Regions from separate parts of the Corynebacterium gottingense genome, predicted to be linked through region 2. Evidence: predicted binding sites of a transcription regulator. Region 2 holds the regulator's gene; the other holds the start of a gene.
The links. Region 2 encodes LexA, which represses DNA repair genes until DNA is damaged. Its sites were predicted from a motif close to CGAACANNTGTTCG; they were not measured.
Positions count from the first base shown of each region.

Region 1: the regulator LexA is predicted to act here: its motif matches at 1,877-1,890, upstream of CKJ82_RS02950 (HNH endonuclease signature motif containing protein).

Region 1 covers NZ_NSGN01000002.1:167,766-171,175, reverse strand. The annotation lists gene CKJ82_RS02960 (ATP-binding cassette domain-containing protein) at 1-902, opposite strand, end outside; gene modA (molybdate ABC transporter substrate-binding protein) at 869-1,612, opposite strand; gene CKJ82_RS02950 (HNH endonuclease signature motif containing protein) at 1,910-3,196, shown strand; gene mobA (molybdenum cofactor guanylyltransferase) at 3,160-3,410, opposite strand, start outside.
Region 2 covers NZ_NSGN01000001.1:244,464-247,873, forward strand. The annotation lists gene nrdR (transcriptional regulator NrdR) at 1-280, opposite strand, end outside; gene CKJ82_RS11575 (hypothetical protein) at 372-587, opposite strand; gene lexA (transcriptional repressor LexA) at 969-1,655, shown strand; gene CKJ82_RS01190 (transcriptional regulator SugR) at 1,889-2,674, shown strand; gene CKJ82_RS01195 (1-phosphofructokinase family hexose kinase) at 2,844-3,410, shown strand, end outside.

The DNA.
Region 1 (3,410 bases), on a different contig from region 2:
TCGGGGCGGGTCAGCTGACTGAGTTTCGCGGCGTCGATCGTGCCGGTTTCCCGCGGTTGTTCCGCGGGCCGGTGTCGGCCGCGCCACTGCGCGAGCGCGGCTGGCAGGGCGGTTGCCGCCAGCGCGAGGACCGCGAACCCCACCAGAATGGCGGAAAGCCCGTAGGCGAGTGACTGGTCGACCTCGCGCGCCAGGTAGATCCCCAGCGGCATGGTTCGTGTGGTGCCAGGCATGGAGCCGGCAAAGGTGAGGGTGGTGCCGAACTCGCCCAGCGAGCGGGCGAATGCGAGCCCAGCGGCGGTGACGAGAGCCGGGGCGATGGCGGGCAGGATAATCCGGCGAACGATCCGTCCCGGCGGGATCCCGACCGCCTCCGCCGAAGCGGCCACCTCCGGCCCCAGCTGGCGCAGCGCGGAATCGAGCGTGATGACCACGAAGGGCAGGGCAACGTACACGTGAGCGGCGACAACGCCGGGGAAGGCGAAGGCGAATTGCCAGTGCAGCGCGTCGAGGAGCGGGGCGGCGAGGCCCCGCCTGCCGATGAGCGCCGAGAGCGCAAGGCCCGCGACCACCGGCGGCATTGCCAGTGGCAGGAGGACGAGGAGCCGCGCCAGCGATGACCCGCGGCGGACCCGCTGGAGCCACAGCGCCAGCGGCGTGCCGAGCGCGACCGCGATGACCGTGGCAAGCATGGCCGACGCAACCGTTACCCGCAGCAGTTCGTGCGTTTCCGGTGTCCGGAGCACGGCGCCGAGGTCGGTCCACGGCACGCGCGCTCCGAGCGCAAACACGGGCAGGACGATGAGCGCGAGCGTGATCGCCGCCAGCGCCGAAACGGCTGGCGGGGTAGGGTTCGGCCGAGCGCGCATCATGCTGCCGGGGTGAAGCCGGACTGCTCCCACATCTCGCGCGCCTGCGGGCTGTGGAGTCGGTGCACCAGTTCGCCCGCCTCGCCCGGGTGCTCGGAGCTCGTGACGACGCCCGCGACCAGGGAGTTCGGGAACTCGGCGGCGTGCGGAATGTCGACGGTGTCCACGTCGCCGCCCGCCGCAGCCGCGTCGGTGCGGTACACGAACGCGGCGTCGGCTTCGCCCGAGACCACTTTGCCCAGCGTGTCTGCCACGTTGTGCTCCAGCGAGACGGGGTGAACGTCGAGCGAGTTGGCGCGGAGAAGCTGCTGCGACACCGCGCCGCAGGGGACTTGGGCGTCGCACATGACGAAGTTCACGTCGCCGCGCTCCAGGTCATCGACGCTGCGCACGCCCGCCGGGTTTCCCTTCGGCACCACGAGCACCATCGAATTCGTCGCCACGACCTCGGGATCGTGCGCTACGCCCGCGCGCACCGCGTCGTCCATGTTTTTCTCGTCGGCGGTGATGAGCACGTCGCCGGGTGCGCCGTCGCGCAGCTGCTGCACGAGGGTGGAGGAGCCTGCGTTGTTGAAGGTGAGTGGGGCGTCGATAAGCGTGCGCATCTCGTCGTTGAGGACTCTTGTCGACGCCGCGCCGAGGACGACCACCGCCTCGCTGCCGCCGGGAACGGGGTCGCTTGCGCACGAGGCGAGCAGGGATGCGAGCGCGGTCGCGGCGATGGCGGCGTGAACGGCGCGCACGGCGGCTCCTTTGTGGCGGCGAGTTGTACGGAGAGAATCTACCACGCAGGGGTGGGCGCAACGGCGCGGTGCAATGAGCCGATTTTTCCGCACAGGCGGAATTTCTGGCGGGCCGATTTTTCCGCACAGGCGGAAAACCGAATGCATGTGTGTGCGTAAATGTGGCGGGTTCTAAGAGGAGAATGTTCGGCCGTAGTATGCGCGATTACCTGCTATGTTCGAAATGTTCTGACTCCGTGTTCGGTGGGGGTGTTAGTGTTCGCACAAACATGAGATCGATGATTCGGAGACAGGACAGTGACTACCACCTTGGAGCGGCCGAAGAGCCTCAAAGCGCTCTCGGCGGAGATAGTGAAAGCGAGCCACGCGCTGAGCCAGAGCCACGCTGCGGTGCTGGATGCGATAGGGCAGTTTGATGAGGCAGACTACGCCGGCGAAACCGGGTGCCGCAGCACCGCGGCGTGGCTCATCCGTTACTGCAGGATGAAGAAGTCCCGCGCCTACGAATACGCTGATGTTGCCCGCAAGCTGCGCCCATACGAGCTGCTTCGTGAGGCGTTTGCTGGTGGGGAGCTTGATTATTCGACGGTCAGGCTTGTCCTGAAGTACATCACGCCGGACAACGAGGCGGTGCTTGTTGAGCAGGCTGTTGAGCTGGGTTACCACGGGCTCAAGCAGGCGCTGGCGGGCAGTATGGAGAACGATTCGGGCGGATCCACGCACTCCGCCAATGGGTTGCAGCTGAGGGAGGATGGGGAGAAGACTCGAATCTGGGGCACGATGAGCGCTGTCGACGGAGCGCAGTTCAAAGCGGCGCTGAAGGCAGGGGCGCTGGCGTACCACGCCGGGATGAGCGACATGCGCGACTACCTGGATGCGGACGGCATGCTGGACCACGCCAAGCTGGACGCGGCGCTGGACAAGGTCGCCGACCTCCCGGACGCCGCGCAGGCTGACCTGCTGAAATCGGGGACGGGTCTGCCTCCGCAGCGGCTGCTGCTCGCGTCGCTGATGGGGATGGTGCAGCTGGTCCGCTCGGGGATGGCCAGGTCGACCAAGCTCGCCCCGGCAGCGCAGGTGACCATCATGATGGACACCCAGGGGCGGGGATATTTGCCCAACAACACTTCGGTGCCGGCGTTCAGGCTGGCAAACATCGCGGCGAACGCAGAGGCGCGCGGCGTGCTCGCCGACACCCACGGGCTGATCATCAATTACGGGAGAAAGCGCAGGCTGGCCAGCAAAACCCAGATGCAGGCGCTCTCCGCGATGTGGGGAAGTCAATGTGCCATGCCCGGATGCACGCATGAGCACTTCATCGAGGCGCACCACATCGACGACTGGGCCAACGGCGGGCTGACCGACCTGGACAACCTCCTCCCGCTGTGCAGTTCGTGCCACTCCATGGTCTCCGACGGGGAAATACGAATTCTGCGACAGGGCGACGACATCCACTTCGTCGGTCCCGACGGCGCGCGGTGGGTCTCGCGGGACCGGCGCACCCCGCTGCGCGACGACGATGCCCGCGTCATGGCGGAGCTGCCAGATTACGGCGAATGCTTCGACGATTGGTTGGACGCATGAGTGGGGCCGAGTTCGACCTCACCGAGGGCGCCCAGTTCCTCTGGGGTGTCGTAGTCCTGCTCGCGGCCGTCGCCAGGTACGCGCGCCACCTGCGTGGGGGCGTCGAAAAGCCGCTTTGCGGCGACGCCGCTTGTGCCTCCGCGCTCGAGCGCCCGGAGCAGCGCTGTGCGGTGCCAGACGGCGCACAACGGCTGCAAGTAGCTGTCTTCGGCTT
Region 2 (3,410 bases):
AGCGCACGATCTCCTCGACCTGTTGCGCGAGTCGTTTGAGCGCGTCGTCCGACACGTCGCGCCCCTGGCAGGCACGCCGCACGCCGACGATGAGCTTGTCACGGTCAAACGGCTCGCTGATCCCGTTGCGCTTCACCACCGTCAGCACTGCCTTTTCCACGGTGGTGAATCGCCCCCCACATTCGGTGCACTCACGACGCCGGCGGATTGCTGATCCTCCTTCAATGATGCGGGAGTCCATCACACGCGAATGATCGTTGTGGCAAAACGGACAGTACATTGCAGGCTCCCGCTCCTCGCTGTTCTGGGTACGCCCCGGGGACGTGCGCCCGGGCTTGCCTCCTCAATGTACCGTCCCCCGCGCCGCTTCCCTAGCGGGCGCCAGCGACGTATTGGGCGGAGACTTGGTGGCTCATCGACGCGGTGTCGTCCGAGAACGCACCGCCCACGATCGACCCGATCACCAGCGCGGCGCTCAAGCCCAGTCCCACGAGCACGCTCTCGCGCTTTTCGCGGTGGGATTCGAACCGATCGTCCGCTCGGTCTGGCCACTGCGCCGGATCACCCCTCCCCACATCAACGGCCATTATCGAATTACTGAGCGTTCGAACATGCTCAGCCCCACACCGCCGAACACCACGGGTTTCAATGTCCCACTCGTCAGCACGAGCCGGCATGGAAGCCACCTCGAAGCGAGTAGTAGAAGCACCGTAACTACCATTTTGCATCATCGTCATAAGTTCATTCCTTTCACGTTCACCGCAATCTTACGAACCGAACCAACACTGTCGAACGGAATACCGTTCAGGCGTTCGATGTCGGTTGCATGTTCGATTTATAGCAGGCACGTCAGAGCTTGTCTAGCGGGCGGGTTGAGAACTCGAACATGTTTGCCCGATCTGGTAGGTTGTGCAGTGCGTAGTTAGCGCGAATAAACTCACACACAGTCACCATCAAAGGAGCACCTCATGGCCCGCAAAAAGGCTGATGCCAAGGATTTGGACATCTCGACGCTGTCTGATCGTCAGCGGCGAATTTTGGAAGTAATTCGGGACGCCGTCGTCCTTCGCGGCTACCCGCCAAGCATTCGCGAGATTGGCGACGCAGCTGGGTTGCAGTCCACCTCGTCCGTCGCCTACCAGCTCAAAGAGCTTGAAAAGAAGGGCTTCCTGCGCCGCGACCCGAACAAGCCTCGCGCGGTCGACTTGCGCCATCTCCCCGACGCACCCGGCAAGAAGCCGAAGCCGAGCACGGACACAAACGTGCCGGAGGATGCGTCGACTCCGCGCTACATCCCAGTGGTCGGCCAGATTGCCGCCGGGTCGCCGATCCTCGCAGAGGAGAACGTGACGAGCTACTACCCGATGCCGGAGGATCTTCTCGGCGACGGCGACCTGTTCATGTTGCAGGTCGTCGGCGAGTCGATGCGCGATGCCGGCATCCTCCCCGGCGACTGGGTCGTCGTTCGCTCCCAGCCCGTGGCAGAGGAGGGAGAGTTCGTCGCAGCCCTGCTCGACGGCGAGGCGACGGTGAAGGAGTTCCACAAGGATTCCAGCGGCGTGTGGCTCCTCCCCCACAACGATGCCTACTCGCCTATTGACGGCACCAATGCGGAAATCATGGGACGCGTCGTCTCCGTGTTCCGCACCATGTAGCACCTCCACCCTGAACACACGCCCGCAGCGATCCCTCGCGCGGGCGTTTTTCTTGTTTGTAGCTCACCTCCGCTTATCACCTTCAACCACTGTGACGATTTCCGGATATGTGGCGGGTGCTGCCCCCGCTTCGGGGGAGTCGGGCACAACAACAACCAATCGGGCACCAATCAATGCGACAATGACAGGTATACGTTTTCCCGTCTTACATCCCGACATACTGAAGGAGCGCCGTGTACGCAGAAGAACGCCGGCGACAAATTGCCTCCCTCACCGCGGTTGAAGGTCGAGTCAATGTCACTGAGCTGGCCGAAAAGTTTGGAGTCACCGCGGAGACGATCCGTCGCGACCTGGCTGTGCTCAATGACGAGGGCATTGTCCACCGCGTGCACGGTGGCGCCGTAGCGAGCCAATCCTTTCTCACCACCGAGTTTCCGCTTGAAGCCCGCTATCGCGCCGCGTCCACGGCCAAGATGGCGATCGCCCGTGCAGCGCTCCAATTCCTCCCGGACCGGCCGGACCGATCTCTCTTCCTCGACTCTGGCACAACCATCAATGGTCTGGCCGAGATTATTGCCAAGCACCCCTCGGCCAAAGATTGGCACATCGTGACCAACTCGCTGCCCACCTCCCTCGACCTGGCAAGCGCGGGTTTGGAAAGTGTGCAGCTACTGGGTGGAACCGTTCGTGCGATCACCCAAGCGGTCGTCGGAGACATCGCGCTTCGCTCCATCGCCATTCTGCGCGCCGACGTCGCCTTCATTGGCACCAACGCATTGACCATTGATCACGGGCTCTCCACGGCCGACCCCCAAGAGGCCGCGATCAAGAAGGCGATGGTCACAAACGCGCACAAGGTGGTGGCGATGTGCGACTCGACCAAGCTCGGAAACGACTACCTGGTGAGCTTCGCCCGCCTGAGCGAAGTCGATGTGCTGGTGACCGACTCGGAGGCGCCAAAGTCCTTCATCGATGAACTCGTCGCACACGGCGTCGACGTCATTACCGCGTCCGAGTAAGCCCGTTTTCCCGCTCACTCGTGTGAGATCGCTTCCGAATGGTTGAAAAATCACACCTATTCGGACATACTTGGGGGGTGGCGCTTAGTGCCCGGCATCGCCAACAGACTCGCTGCGTAGGGGCGCTCTCGTGCCTCACCCCACTACATCAACAGTAGGGAGCGAATCCATGATCATCACGTTAACGCCGAACCCGAGCATCGACGCCACACTCAACGTCGATGCCGTGGCGCGCGGCGAAGTGGTCCGCGCCACCGATGCCAGACGCGAAGCCGGGGGTAAAGGCATCAACGTCGCCAACGCTGTCGCGCTGGCTGGCAAGGACGCCCTCGCGATCGCGCCGTGTGGACCACGCGACCCATTCATCAGCGCTGTCGAGCGCGCGCGCATCCCGTTCGCACCAGTGCCCATCCAGGGCAACGTGCGCACGAACACGGCGCTCACCGAGCCGGACGGCACCACCACCAAGATCAACGAGCGTGGTGCCGAGTTGTCGGGCGAGGAGCAGCGTGGCGTCGAAAAGCAACTGCTCAACCACGCACGAAACGCCGACGCTGCAGTGCTGGCTGGTTCGCTGCCGCCTGGTGCGGCGCCGGACTGGTACGCCGAGCTTGTCGCTTCCCTGCGCAAGGCTTCGCCGGATCTTGTCATTGCTGTGGACACGTCGGATGCGCCGCTGCAGGCGCTCGGGCGCAAGCTCGACGGTGCGGCACCGACCATCATGAAACCGAATTCG